DNA from 3 places in the Geobacillus sp. Sah69 genome. Region 2 is predicted to be linked to each of the others. Evidence: riboswitches for the same ligand, from Rfam matches in the RefSeq annotation. Region 2 holds a riboswitch; each other region holds the start of a gene.
What was found. A riboswitch is a leader RNA that binds a small molecule or an ion and turns the genes downstream of it on or off. The one in region 2 is predicted to bind S-adenosylmethionine.
Positions count from the first base shown of each region.

Region 1: another riboswitch for S-adenosylmethionine. It lies ahead of AP057_RS13420 (methionine biosynthesis PLP-dependent protein); the one in region 2 lies ahead of AP057_RS11650 (bifunctional homocysteine S-methyltransferase/methylenetetrahydrofolate reductase).
Region 3: another riboswitch for S-adenosylmethionine. It lies ahead of AP057_RS12665 (methionine ABC transporter ATP-binding protein); the one in region 2 lies ahead of AP057_RS11650 (bifunctional homocysteine S-methyltransferase/methylenetetrahydrofolate reductase).

Region 1 is NZ_LLKS01000057.1:1,963-6,936, reverse strand. Features, by position in the region: gene AP057_RS13430 (YjcG family protein) at 1-136, opposite strand, end outside; gene AP057_RS13425 (esterase family protein) at 175-903, opposite strand; SAM riboswitch class I at 1,096-1,206, shown strand; gene AP057_RS13420 (methionine biosynthesis PLP-dependent protein) at 1,406-2,509, shown strand; gene metC (cystathionine beta-lyase) at 2,513-3,691, shown strand; gene AP057_RS13410 (HD-GYP domain-containing protein) at 3,943-4,566, opposite strand; tRNA gene AP057_RS13405 (tRNA-Val) at 4,819-4,891, shown strand.
Region 2 is NZ_LLKS01000048.1:27,124-32,097, reverse strand. Features, by position in the region: gene metH (methionine synthase) at 1-1,998, opposite strand, end outside; gene AP057_RS11650 (bifunctional homocysteine S-methyltransferase/methylenetetrahydrofolate reductase) at 1,991-3,838, opposite strand; SAM riboswitch class I at 3,908-4,009, opposite strand; gene AP057_RS11645 (zinc-ribbon domain-containing protein) at 4,101-4,523, opposite strand; gene AP057_RS11640 (IS66-like element ISBst12 family transposase) at 4,692-4,974, shown strand, end outside.
Region 3 is NZ_LLKS01000054.1:12,515-17,488, forward strand. Features, by position in the region: gene AP057_RS12660 (ISLre2-like element ISGsp3 family transposase) at 113-1,480, shown strand; SAM riboswitch class I at 1,713-1,822, shown strand; gene AP057_RS12665 (methionine ABC transporter ATP-binding protein) at 1,911-2,939, shown strand; gene AP057_RS12670 (methionine ABC transporter permease) at 2,929-3,597, shown strand; gene AP057_RS12675 (MetQ/NlpA family ABC transporter substrate-binding protein) at 3,613-4,464, shown strand; gene AP057_RS12680 (hypothetical protein) at 4,569-4,754, opposite strand; partial or broken gene AP057_RS12685 (carboxymuconolactone decarboxylase family protein) at 4,826-4,974, shown strand, end outside.

The DNA of each region.
Region 1 (4,974 bases), on a different contig from region 2:
CCTCATCCGCCTCAAACGGGTATTTTAATGTAATGTGCGGCGGGATGAGGGCGTAATGGCTGTCGTACCGCTTCCGGTACGAGTTGGCGAAGTCTTGAATCCGCTTTGGCGGAAAAATGACAATGACGTACTTCATTCCGCTTTCCCTCCTTCAGATGGTTCGTTTGCCGTTATTTACAGCGACAAAATGGCCGATACCGCCCGGGGCACATCCGGCTGCCAATACGTCCATGCATGCCCGCCGGCAAATTCATGGTACGTGTAGGAAAACCGCTTTTCGATCAATAAGTCCCGTGCGGCCCGGTTCGGGGTGATAAAATCGCGTACATGGCCGTCCGTCGTTTTGACCGCCGTTTCTTCTGCGCCGATGGAATGGTAAAGGGAAAGAAGCGACGGGGCGCGGAACGCGCGGATGCGTTCGAGCACCGAGTCGTCAATGTAAGGAGACTGCATGGCGATTTTTCCAAATGTATGCGGATACAACAGACCGGCTAGAAGCGACACGGTTCCTCCCAGCGAATCGCCAATCAGCGCTCGTCCTTTGCCCATTTGATACGTCGGCAGCTCGCGATCCAAAAACGGCGCGAGCTCATGGGCCAAAAAGCGGATATAGGCTTCGTTTTTTCGACCGGCTGGGTGGTATTTCTCGTAGCGGTCGCTGACGTTCCGGTACGGGATGCCGACAACGATCGTTCGGTCGATCGTTCCTTCGTCCATGAGCGTCTCGATCACGCTTTTGATTTTTCCGTACATAAAATAATCCTTGCCGTCTTGCGCGATTAATAAAGAATATTTATGCAACGGAGAAAAATTGCTTGGCAAGTAGACAAGCAACCCGATTTCTTCTTGCAGCTCCCTGCTGTAAAGCGTATAATCGCGCATCGTTCCTGTTGCTGTCGCCATGATCATCCTCCATGAAAGCGCAAGTTCACTTGTTATTGTAACATATTTAGGCAAAAAGATGTTAACGAAGGGCTCGAATTTTTCGTGAACTTGCCGAACATTGGCGCCGGCAAAAAAATGACTTGCAAAAATGGCCGGAATGCGTTACATTTTTTAATAAATTAACAATTAACAAAATTAAATACGCAGCGGTTCTTATCAAGAGAAGCGGAGGGAACTGGCCCAATGAAGCTTCAGCAACCAGCCGCCCGACGGCCAGGTGCTAAATCCAGCGAATTGAGCATTCAATTCGGCAGATAAGAAGAAGCATGACCATGTTCGTATGGAAAAGTCTTCTTCTTAGAAGACTTTTTTTATTTACTCAAGCGGCCGCTCCCTCAACCGAGAGGCGTCGAGGATCAAGGCCCTCGGCTGCTGCTTGACCAACAGCGGCGCTTCGTTGGGCGTTAAGTGGTTGGCCGTTGATCCATGATGGAATTTTCAACAGAAGGAGAGAGATGAGGTGGAGAAACTAGAAACGTTGTTAGCGCAAATTGGCAACCGGAGCGAAACGGTGACGGGGACGGTCAACCCGCCAGTTTATTTTTCCACCGCCTACCGTCATGCCGGCATCGGGGAGTCGACCGGGTTTGACTATATCCGCACCGGCAACCCGACGCGCAAAATCGTCGAAGAAGCGATCGCGAGACTGGAAGGCGGCGACCAAGGCTATGCGTTCAGCTCCGGCATGGCCGCCATTCAGACAGTGCTCGCCTTGTTTGAGAGCGGAGACGAGTTTCTCGTATCGGCCGACCTTTACGGCGGGACGTACCGCCTGTTTGAGCGCGGCTGGCGCAAGTACGGTCTCGGCTTTCATTACGTCGATTTTGCCGATCTTGATGCTGTGGAAGAAAAAATCACGGAAAAAACGAAAGCCATCTTTTTGGAAACGCCGACGAACCCATTGATGCAGGAGGCGGATATTTCGGCGGTCGCCAAGCTCGCCAAACGGCATGGGCTTTTGTTGATTGTTGACAACACGTTTTATACACCGGTGATTCAACGCCCGATCGAACAAGGCGCCGATATTGTCATCCACAGCGCCACGAAATATTTAGGCGGCCATAACGACGTGTTGGCTGGCCTTGTCGTCGCCAAGGGCGAGGAGCTCTGTCAACGCCTGACCGAGTATCAGAACGCCATCGGCGCGGTGTTGTCGCCGTTTGATTCATGGCTGTTGATTCGCGGGATGAAAACGTTGGCGTTAAGGATGCGCCAGCATGAAGAAAATGCGAAGCGAGTGAGCGCCTTTTTGCGCGAACATGAAGATGTCACTGATGTGCTGTATCCAGGGAGAGGCGGGATGCTGTCGTTCCGGATTGCCGATGAAAAGTGGGTGAACGGGTTTTTAAAAAGCTTGCGCCTCATTACATTCGCGGAAAGCTTAGGCGGAGTCGAAAGCTTCATCACGTACCCGGCGACGCAGACGCACGCCGACATTCCGGAAGAAATCCGCATCCAAAACGGTATTTGCAACCGACTGCTCCGCTTCTCGGTCGGCATCGAGCATGCGGATGATTTAATCGCCGACTTGGCGCAAGCGTTCAAACACATGAAAGAGGTGTAAGCGATGGAACGGGAATGGTCGTTTTCAACGAAACTGCTCCATAATGAATGGAAAGTCGATCGCCACACGGGAGCGGTGAGCGTGTCGATCCAGCACGCCTCCACGTTCCATCAGTTCGATTTCGATTCATTCGGCAAATACGACTACAGCCGCTCCGGCAACCCGACGCGCGAGGCGCTCGAGGAAACGATCGCGGCGTTAGAAGGCGGAACGCGCGGGTTTGCGTTCGCTTCTGGCATGGCGGCCATTTCGACGGCGTTTTTGCTCTTGTCCCGAGGCGACCACGTCCTCGTGACCGAAGACGTCTACGGCGGCACGTACCGGATGATTACGGAGGTGCTCGGCCGCTTTGGCATTGAATATACGTTTGTCGATATGACCGATTTAAACGCAGTAGCGGAAAACATCCGGCCGAACACGAAAGTCATTTATATGGAAACGCCGTCCAATCCATTGTTAAAAGTGACCGACATTCGAGGCGTCGTCAAGCTGGCGAAGGCGCATGGCTGTTTGACATTCTTGGATAATACGTTCATGACGCCGGCGTTGCAGCGGCCGCTCGATCTTGGAGTCGATGTCGTCCTTCACAGCGCCACGAAATTTTTAGCCGGCCATAGCGACGTCGTCGCCGGGCTGGCGGTCGTGAAAGACGAGGAATTGGGAAAAGAATTGTACAAACTGCAAAACGCGTTTGGCGCCGTCCTTGGCGTCCAAGATGCGTGGCTTGTGCTGCGGGGATTAAAAACGCTCCACGTTCGGCTGAAGCAGTCGTCTGAATCAGCGGCCGCCATCGCCAAGTATTTGGCTTGTCATCCAAAGGTCGAAGAAGTGTATTATCCGGGGCTGGAGAACCACCCAGGCCATGACATCCAGCGCCATCAGGCGGCCGGGTTTGGCGCTGTGCTGTCGTTCCGTTTAGCCGATGAAGAAGCGGCTCGGACGTTCGTCCGAAACGTCCGCTTGCCGGTGTTTGCTGTCAGCCTTGGGGCGGTCGAGTCAATTTTATCGCACCCAGCGAAAATGTCGCATGCGGCGATGCCAAAAGACGAGCGACTCCGCCGCGGCATTACCGCCGGCTTGCTGCGGCTGAGCGTCGGACTGGAGGATGTCAACGATTTGATCGCCGATTTTGAGCAGGCGTTGTCGTTTGTTCAGGAGCGGCCGTCAGTTTCAACGCCATAGCCATCAGCCCGCCAAGCCTTCACAGCTTGGCGGGCGGGTCAAGATGCCGCTGAGGTTGACAACAGCCGCTCCTCTTTTAACTTCCCTCCGAAAGAAGTCTCCTACTTCTAAACGTGAAGGTGCGCCAGCACCAGTGAAAGTGGGAGATGAATGTCGGTTGGCGTTAGCCAACGAATAGGATAGAATATGGCTAGAACGGACACCTTCGGAACGAAGGGAAGCGTAAAGGGTTCTTGTGTGTGGCTTACCGTTCAGCGAACACACACAAGTCGCTTGAAGCCCCCACCTCTAAGCGAAGCGTAGGTGGTGGGTAGTTCACGCAAAATGGCATCGGGAACGCCGATCTTTCCGATATCATGCAGTAGAGCGGAACGATACAAGGCATCAAGCTGTTCATTCGGAAGGGAAAGCTTTTCCCCAATCGCGAGTGCGTAACGGGCCACGCGCAGCGAGTGCCCAGCTGTATAAGGATCGCGGGCGTCAAGCGCCGCTGTCAGGACAGTGATGAAACGGTTGAGCAGTTCTTTGTTCGTTCGGTCGCGTCGATGCACAGCGTCGATCATATGATTAAATCCGCGAAGTAAATAGGCAAATTCATCGGTATACACATTGTGGGCGACGGGTTTATACGTTTCGTTTTCCGCCCGTTTCATATGACTTAACAGCACACTGACCGGCTCATGGGTCTCATCGACCAACAAGCGAGTCAAGAAAACGGAAAACGCGATCGAAAACAGCAAAATCACGGCTGCCCAGAGCCAATACGACCAATGGGATGCACTCGGTCCGGCGATCGACCATTTGATTTCCATCGCTAAGCTGAACAATAAAACAGGAAATGTGCTGCTGAACAAGACCGTCAGCTGCAGTTTCATTTTGAGCGACACCGGAAGCGGCGGGCGTTTTTCATCAATTCCCCCAGCCTTTGCAAGCAAATTCTCGTTTGATAGAACAATCAGAATGTAGAAAAAATACGATGTCGAACCGTTCCAACACGCATTATTCCTTTCGGGGAAGGCACCTTTCCTTTTTTCATCATGAATAGCGATTTTTTTAAAAAAGTTGTTGACAACCAACTTGCCCGTCTATATAATTAAAAATGTGTTCGATAGCGAACAACAAAATATGATTCCGTAGCTCAGCTGGGAGAGCGCCACCTTGACAGGGTGGAGGTCGCTGGTTCGAGCCCAGTCGGAATCACTAAAGTGAAAAGCTTGAAATCCTTGCGTATCAAGGGTTTCAAGCTTTTTCGTTTTATTAGCAATTGTGTTACAATCTCCGTA
Region 2 (4,974 bases):
GGCCATGAGCGGACCGTTGATGATGGACAGCGGATCGGAGTAGGTCTCAAGCGCCTTTTCCAAATCGGGAATGAGCCCGTCTTTCGACCCTTCAATGACGTAGCGGGCGAGCCGCTCTTCCAAGCTCAAGTTCTCCTCAGCCGGCTTGGCGGCGGTGATTTTGCTTCGGTAAAATTCGATAAAGGTGTTTAATGTTTCATCGCTCGTGTCAAACAAAAGCGCTTCGGCCATCCGCACTTCCTCTTCCGGAATCGAGGCGAACCGCTCAAGCTTCTCAGTGTTGACGATCGCATAATCGAGCCCAGCTTGCGTGCAATGGTACAAAAAGACGGAGTTGAGCACCTCGCGCCCGGCCGGCGGCAAGCCGAACGAGACGTTGCTGATGCCGAGCATCGTCAAGCACTCCGGCAGTTGCTCTTTAATGAGGCGAATGCCTTTGATCGTTTCGTTCGCCGCGCCGATGTATTGCTCATCACCGGTGCCGACCGGGAAGACGAGCGGATCGAAAATGATGTCGCGCGCCGGCACCCCGTAGCGGTTCACGAGCAAGTCATACGAACGCAAGGCAATTTCCAGCTTCCGTTCGGCGGTGACCGCCATTCCTTGTTCATCGATCGTGCCGACGACGACAGCGGCGCCGTATTTGTGCAAGAGAGGAACGACTTTCGCAAACCGCTCCTCGCCGTCTTCCAAGTTGATCGAATTGATGATCGCTTTCCCTTGCGAGTAGGTGAGGGCGCGCTTGATGACGCGCTCGTCGGTTGAATCGATGACAAGCGGCACTTTCACTTTTTTCACGACTTCGCGGACGAACTGCTCCATGTCATGGAGTTCGTCGCGGTCTGGGTCGGCGAGGCAAATGTCGATGACATGGGCGCCGTTTTTCACTTGTGCGCGGGCGATTTCCGCCGCTTCTTCGTATTTCCCTTCGGCGATGAGGCGCTTGAATTTGCGCGAGCCGATGACGTTTGTCCGCTCGCCGACAAAGAGCGGGCGCATCGTTTCCTCATAAATGAGCGCCTCGATGCCGGAGACGGCGTGGACGTCAAACGAAGACGGGATCGCCCGCGGCGGGATGCCGCGCACCGCTTCGGCGATGGCGCGAATATGGTCCGGCGTCGTGCCGCAACACCCGCCGACGATGTTGATCCATCCCTTTTCGGCAAAGCGGCGGATTTTCTCTGCCAACATCTCCGGCGTTTCATGGTAGCGGCCTTCCTCATCCGGCAGACCGGCGTTCGGGTAGCAGCTGACCGCCGTGTCAGCGAGCGAGGCGAGCGTGCGCAAATGGTCGGTCATAAACTCGGGGCCTGTCGCGCAGTTTAAGCCGACGGCGATCGGCTTCATATGGCGCACCGAGATGAAAAACGCATCGATCGCCTGCCCGGCGAGTGTCGTGCCCATCGGTTCGATCGTGCCGGAAATCATGAGCGGCACGCGGCGACCGACCGCCTCAAACGCCTTCGAAATGCCGAGAAAACCGGCTTTGACATTCAGCGTATCTTGGCACGTCTCGAGTAGGAGAAGGTCGACGCCTCCTAAGAGCAGTCCGCGCGCTTGTTCTTCGTAGGCGGCAACGAGTTCTTCAAACGTTGCGCCGCCTGTCACCGACAACGTTTTCGTCGTCGGCCCCATCGAACCGGCGACAAAGCGCGGCCAGTCCGGGGTGGAGAACGACTCAGCCGTTTGTTTGGCGAGTTTGGCCGCTTCGATGTTCAGCTCAAGCGCCAAATGACCGAGGCCATATTCGTCAAGCACAATGCGCGTCGCCCCGAACGTGTTCGTTTCAATGATATCAGCACCGGCTTCTAGGTACGCTTCGTGAATGCGGCGGATAACATGCGGGGCGGTGAGGGTCAAATATTCGTTGCACCCTTCATACGCCTCGCCGCCAAAGTCGGCGGCCGATAGGTTGGCGTTTTGGATCATCGTGCCCATGGCGCCATCGATGACAAGAATTTTTCTTTGCAGTTGCTGTTCTAAGGTGACGTTAGCCATGAACAACCTTCCTTTCTTTGGCGGCCGCTTCTTTTTCGTGAATGTAGCGGACGAGCTCGACCGTCATGTCGTAGCGCAAGAACGGCGTGATCAAATAAATGCCGTTAAACAAATCAAACGCCGCGTCAATGAGCGATTTGGCGATGGCAATTCCTTCGCGCGCCGCTTCTACTGGGTCGCCGCTGCAGGCGGCCATGCGGGCGCGAATCTCGTCCGACAGAGTGATCCCCGGCACTTCATGATGCAAAAAGTCGGCGTTGCGCGCGCTCACAAGCGGCATAATGCCGATGTAGATCGGCGTGGCGAGATGTTTCGTTGTTTCGTATATTTGCACGATTTTTTCTTCCGAGTAAACCGGCTGGGTCAAGAAATAGTGGGCGCCGCATTGAATTTTTTTCTCCATTCGCTCAACTGCTTTATCCAAATGGCGGACGTTCGGGTTGAACGCAGCGCCGATCGAGAAGTTCGTTTTTTGCCCAAGCGGTTTGCCCGAGTACGACAGCCCTTCGTTAAACTGGCGGATCAAGCGGATCAAATCGAACGATGATAAATCATACACCGACGTTGCTCCTGGGAAGTCGCCGATTTTCGACGGGTCGCCGGTAATGGCGAGCACGTCGGTGATGCCGAGCGTATGCAAGCCCATCAAATGCGACTGCAGGCCGATCAAATTGCGATCGCGGCATGTAATATGCACAAGCGGGCGGATGCCGAGCTGCTCCTTGATGATCGTGGCGACAGCGGCGTTGCTGATGCGCGGCGTGGCAAGTGAGTTGTCAGCTAACGTCAGCGCGTCGATGCCGGCGTCATGGAGCGCTTTCGCCCCAGCGAGAAACTTGTCAATGCCGAGTTGCTTCGGCGGATCGAGTTCGACAATGACCGAGCGGCGCGTGCGGGCGAGCTCGGGAAGCGGAGTCGGCGCGGGCCGATCGGCTTGCACCGATACAGATGCTGTGCGCCGCTTCACCGTTTTTTCCGTCACCGGCGTCCGGTCGGCGAGCGCCTTTGCCATTGCCTCAATATGTTTCGGCGTCGTGCCGCAGCACCCGCCGATCAAGCGCACCCCTTGATCGCGGAACGCTTTGGCCGCCTCTTCAAAATATTCCGCGTTCGTTTCATAGACAAGCCGGCCGTCGCGGTAATCCGGGAGGCTCGCGTTCGGATACGCCGACAAAAATGCGCGATTGGGCAGGGGCACTTCCTCAAGCGACTGAATCATATAGTGCGGACCAAGCCGGCAGTTGAGCCCGACAACATCGGCCCCGAGCGCCTCCAGGCGGCTAAGGGCGTCCGCGAGCGGCGTGCCGTCTTGCAAAACGCCGACTTCATGGAGCGACACATGGGCGATAATCGGCAAGTCCGTCTCTTTGCGCGCGATGGCAAGCACCGTCTCCAACTCTTCCAAATCGTAATACGTCTCCAGCAGCACACCATCAACCCCTTCGGCAAGCAGCACAAACAGCTGCTCGCGAAACGTCCGTTTCACTTCGTCAAGCGGTACGACGCTTTTGTTTAACGTGCGCAGCCCTCCGATCGTTCCGAGCACGTACGCCCCCCCATTGGCTGCTTGCTTCGCCAGTCTTACAGCGGCCCGATTGATCGCCGGCACCTCGTCTTGCAAGCCGTAGCGCGCGAGTTTCACATAGTTGGCGCCGTATGTATTCGTCTGAATGACATCGGCGCCCGCCGCGATATACGCTTCATGAATATGAATGATTTCGTCTGGATTCGATAGATTCAATTCTTCAAAACAACGGTCGACGCCATGCGAATATAACAGCGTCCCCATCGCTCCGTCGGCGATGAGAATGCGTTGTTTCAACTCATCGAGCAGCCCCACGTTTGATTCCCCCATTTCGTTGTAGTAAAAGAAAAAAGCCTTCTAAGAAGAAGACTTTTCGTTCGCTTCTTCTTATCTTCCAGGCTGTTGCCTGTCTGGATTTAGCACCTTGGCCGCGGCCAGGTTGCTGAGGGTTCACCGGGCCAGTCCCTCCCCCTCTCTTGATAAGAATGTCCGTATGCGGTTGTTTATTTCGTCTTGACTATTACTATATAATTTAATGTATTTTTTGAAATTATTCAATACGGTGAAGAAGGAAATTTCAAAAGTTAAAGAGATTCAGATAAAAAGAGCGGCTCGCGTCAAGGGCTCGCGCTTTCCCGCATCGGGGGCAAAACTGAAAATCACGCTGCACATGTTCTCCGCAGTATGGGCAATACTTGTTTGTTTTCTCTTCGCCTCCAAATCGGACGTTCAGTGGGTCGGGCTCTTTCTCGCTGACGACAATGTCCAATAAGGACATGCGTTGTTTTCCCGTCGCATTTTTGTAATGGTAAATTGCTTGAAATACACCGATGGCGATGACGACAAGGCCGAAAAACGGAAAAAAGCGGGCGGCGGGAAACGGCGAGTCCGCGGTGATGGAGAAGGTCATCACCATCCAAAAGATGCCGAACAACACAGCGGCGATGCTGCCGAACAGCCCTTGCATCGACGGGCCGCGGCCGGGTTTGATGCTTTTCAAGTGGATTCCTTCTCCATTCGTTTCATGTTGGTTGGGATTATTATACCATATGATGATGTAGGAAACATGGGATGACGGTAACTATTCAGCCACATCATAAAGTGAGCTGAATATTTTTTGCTTTTCCTGTCTATGATGTGAATATTGATAGACAAGGAGGTGAATCACATGTTGACGGTACAACAAGCTGTATTTACAGTTGAGGGCTTAATCGGCAAAGTYCAACAACAAAAACAGCTCATTCATCAACTCRTTCAAGAAAATGAACATTTGCGTCACGAAAACAAACAACTACGCAAAGAAAATGAACAACTGAAGTACCGTGTTCAAGAGCTGGAAGCACGCACGAAAAAAAACAGCTCCAATAGCCATTTGCCCCCATCTTCTGACCGTTTTGAGAAAAAGCGTTCCTCCCGCGAGCCGTCTGGCAAAAAGCCTGGTGGGCAAGAGG
Region 3 (4,974 bases), on a different contig from region 2:
TCGGGGCCACCAAGCGAAGCGCGGTAGAAAAAAGCAAATGTCATGCAAAAAGGACTCTCTCCCTGCTATGATGGTGATGACCAACATCCATAAAACAGGAGGGAGAGAGTCCATGAAACATCTTACCACAGAATGGCCTTTATTAAAAGAGCTGGAGGAACAATTAGTCAGAACTCTTCAAAAGGTGTTCGCTGTCTTGTTGGCGGCCCTTTTGGAGGAGATTGATCAACAACTGGCGGAAGCGCGGGACAAGCGCCGGTATCAGCTGAAAGACAAACGGCCGACCACGATCCAAACGCTGTTTGGAGAAGTGACGTTTCGACGGAACTACTACTATGATCGGCAGGCGGGGGCGTATACCTTCTTGCTGGATGCCGAACTGGGCTTTGATGGAGCGCAGTCGATCAGCCCTTGCCTCGAGGAAACGGCGGTCGAGTTGGCCGTAGAGTGCTCTTCCTACCGCAAAGCGGCCCGTACGTTGGAGTCGATCGTGGGGTATGCGGTCCTAAGCCACGAGGCGATTCGCCAACTGGTGCTGGAGGCCCCTGTCTCGCTGCACCACCCTGTTTCCCAACGGCACGGCCGYGTGCTGTTTGTGGAGGCGGATGGYCTGTTRATTTCCCGCCAGGGGAAAGGGAAACGGGCGAAAGAAGAGAAAATCCTGGCGGTTCACGAYGGATGGAAACGAAACGGTTCGCAGCTCGAGCTCGTGAACCGGCGCCACTACCTCCATGAAGGGGAGGGAGACGTGTGGGAACGGTTCGAAGAGTGGCTGATGAACGAATATGCCTATGARCCGTGCCGGGACCTMTTGATCATCAACGGCGACGCGGCGTCGTGGATCACGGCCTGCCGGGAGTATTTTGGYAAGCGYGCSTGCTTTCAGCTGGATCGATTTCATGTGGCGCGGGAGCTGCGTCAGTGTCTGTCCGGCCATCCGCGTTGGCGGGAGGTGCGGAAGAAGCTGGCGAAACAAGACGAAGAGGGYCTTCTSGTGGAGCTGAACAGCGCGGTCGGCACGTTGGAGGACGAAGCGAAAGAGAAGCAGATGGCTGCCATGATCCGRCGGATCGAGTCGATGCCGGGATGCATCCGGGACTATCGGGAGTGGCTGTCGGAGCAAGGGGTGGAGACGACCGGCATGCGTCCGATGGGCCACGCCGAGAGCGTGATGAGCCGGTTTGCGCATCGGGTGAAATCCCGCCGCAGCTGGAAAGACCAAGGGCTTCGGGCGTTTCTGAGGGCGATGGCGGCCCGAATCGACGGGATTTGGCGGAGAAATGGGCAGTTGGTGGAGGAAGAAGAGACCCGAACGGCGGCCTCGGCCTCAACAAAGTCCAAGCGGATCGAACAGGCCAAACGGAAGGCCGGACGGTTATGGGCAGATGTGGTGCGTCAGAATCTACCGTGTCTGCAGCGGTCATCCGGGACGCCGATCCATCAAGCGTTGTCGGCGCTCCGGGATGGTGGTTGGGTGTAAAAAAATGGAATATCGTATCATCGCCTCAAGATGAGGGATGAGAGTCCGAAAGCGCTTACGATATGAATTCCTGAAAATGGTTCGCTAACTAGTGATTGACAACACCCGTAGTGAACCGAAAAAATGTTCTCCACAAAGTCTTGACTGACTCTTGGGTGAAATTTTTATTGACAATGTTCGACACAAGGTGATACAATCACAGTTGTAGTCAATCGAATAGGCGATTGTTGCGCTCTTATCAAGAGAGGTGGAGGGATGTGCCCAATGAAGCCCGGCAACCGTCAGCGCGTGCGCTGAAAAGGTGCCAATTCACACAAAGCGGCCTGCTTTGAGAGATAAGAGACGGAATGGTGCACAATACCTTTCTGTTCTCTGCGGGCAGAAAGGTTTTCTTTTTGCGCTCCGCCGCCTTGGGGAGGAAGGTGAAACGATGATTACACTCGAACATGTGACAAAGATCTATCAAGCGGCTAACGGCTCGGTCACGGCCGTCGACAATGTGTCGCTTGAGATTCGCGAAGGGGAAATTTTCGGCATTATCGGCTACAGCGGCGCGGGGAAAAGTACGCTCATCCGCTTGCTCAATGGGCTCGAGAAGCCGACGGGCGGCCGGGTGGTCGTCGCCGGCCGCGACATGGGGCGCATCAAAGGGCGGGAGCTGCGCAAGGCGCGTCAAGAGATCGGGATGATTTTCCAACATTTCAACTTGCTTTGGTCGCGCACAGTGCGGGAAAACATTGCGTTTCCGCTCGAGATTGCGGGTGTTCCGAAAGCGGAGCGGCAAAAACGGGTCGATGAATTGATCGAGCTCGTCGGGCTCACGGGGCGGGAAGAGGCGTATCCGTCGCAGTTGAGCGGCGGGCAAAAGCAGCGTGTCGGCATTGCCCGGGCGCTCGCCAACAACCCGAAAGTGCTGCTTTGCGACGAGGCGACATCGGCGTTGGACCCGCAGACGACCGATGCGATTTTGGACTTGCTCGTTGACATCAACAAGCGGCTCGGGCTGACGATCGTGCTGATCACCCATGAAATGCACGTCATCCGCAAAATTTGCGACCGCGTCGCCGTGATGGAAAACGGCAAAATCGTTGAGCAAGGCGACGTGTTGCACGTGTTCCGCAACCCGCAGCAGCCGATCACGAAGCGGTTCGTCAAGCAGCTCGTCGAGCCGGAGGAGACGGAAGAGGCGATTTCCCATTTGTTTGGCCAATACCCGAACGGGCTGATCGCGCAGCTGACGTTTGTCGGCGCGGCGGCCGGCCAGCCGCTCATCAGCCAGGTCGTGCGGCAATTTGCCGTCGATATGAATATTTTGCAAGGGAAAATTTCGCAAACCCATCAAGGCGCTTATGGGGTGCTGTTTGTGCACATCAATGGGGCGGCGGATGAAATTGACCGGGCGCTTGACTACATTCAACGCCAGCAGGTGGCGGTGGAGGTGATTCACGATGCTCGCTAACCTCCTGCCGAACGTCCAATGGGAGACAATGTGGGCGGCGACGGTCGAGACGCTGTATATGACGGGAGTGGCGGTGGCGGCCACTTTCGTTCTCGGAATCGTTCTTGGCTTGCTTCTATTTTTGACAGCGAAGGGCAACCTATGGGAAAACCGGTTTGTCAATACCGTGATTGCGGCGTTTGTGAACATTTTCCGCTCCATTCCGTTTATTATTTTGATCATTTTGCTCATTCCGTTTACCACCTGGCTCGTCGGGACGATGCTTGGCGCCAATGCGGCGCTGCCGGCTTTGGTCATTGGGGCCGCGCCGTTTTACGCCCGCATGGTGGAGATTGCCCTTCGCGAAATTGATAAAGGCGTCATCGAAGCAGCCCAAGCGATGGGCGCCTCAACGTGGACGATCATTTGGAAAGTGCTGCTGCCGGAGTCATTGCCGGCGCTTGTCTCCGGCATTACGGTGACGGCGGTGTCGCTCGTCAGCTATACAGCGATGGCTGGAGCCATCGGCGCCGGCGGGCTTGGGAACTTGGCGTATTTGGAAGGGTTCCAGCGCAACCATAACGATGTGACATTTGTCGCAACCGTATTGGTGTTGGTCATTGTATTTATCATTCAGCTGATCGGTGACTTTGTCACTTCGAAAATCGATAAACGATAAAGGGGGAAACAACTGATGAAGAAATGGTTGGGTGTGTTGCTCGCCGCCATTCTCGTGCTCGCTTTGGCGGCATGCGGCGGCAACAATAACGACAGCGCGGAAGGCGGCAAAGACGGCAAATTGGTGAAGTTGAAAGTCGGTGCGTCGAACGTGCCGCATGCGGAAATTTTGGAAAAAGCGAAACCGATTTTGAAAGAAAAAGGCATCGACTTGGAGATCATTACGTTCCAAGATTACATCTTGCCGAACAAAGCGCTGGCTGAGAAGCAAATCGACGCCAACTATTTCCAACACATTCCGTATTTGGAATCGCAAAAGAAAGAGTACGGCTATGATTTCGTCAACGCCGGCGGCATTCATATCGAGCCGATCGGCTTATACTCGAAAAAATACAAAAGCATTGAAGAACTGCCGGACGGCGCGACGATCATCATGAGCAACTCGGTCGCCGACCATGGCCGCATTTTGTCGATGCTGCAAGAAAAGGGGCTCATTAAGCTGAAACCGGGCATCGATAAAACGAAAGCGACGGTCAACGACATCGTCGAAAACCCGAAACATTTGAAATTTAAAGCGGACGTCGATGCTGGACTTCTGCCGCAAATTTACAAAAACGGCGAAGGCGATGCGGTTTTGATCAACGCCAACTATGCGCTTGACGCCGGTTTGGACCCGGCGAAAGACCCGATCGCCGTGGAGTCGCCGAAAAACAATCCGTATGTGAACATTGTGGCGGTGCGCAAAGGCGATGAAAACCGAAAAGAAATCAAAACGCTTGTCGAAGTGCTGCAATCGAAAGAAATTCAAGATTTCATCAAAGAAAAATACCACGGCGCCGTCATTCCAGCGGCGACAAACAATCAATAACGGAAGCGAATCGCTTCCGTTATTTTTTGCACAAAAAAGAGCCGCCCGAAAGTTCAAAACCGTTTTGGATGGAGAGACGCCGCGGCCGGTCTGTTTCCCGCGCTTCATCGGTTGTTCAAACGCGCCAGTACGGCGGCGAGCATGACGATGATGACGCAGTTTTGCAGGGCGACCACTGTCGTTAAACTGAAGATGACGTCCCCGTGTTCACCGAGAATGCTGCCGATGATGATCCATGCCAGAAACGAAGCGAAAGCGGCGGTTAAGGCAAAGACAACCCAACGAATCAATGGTATTCTCCCCTTTCCTATGATGATGGAAGTGGAACAGAACCATTCGTTTTCATCATGACATTCCGTCGATGTTGGCGAAACGGTGGTGTTTCCACACCCTTTCAATACCATTCGTTTATGCATCGGTCGAATCCTCCCTTCACCGCTACAAAGAAGGGATAGGGGCGTTCACCCAAAAAACTTCCGAACGTAGCCGAGCGGTTTAACGCGTTTACGG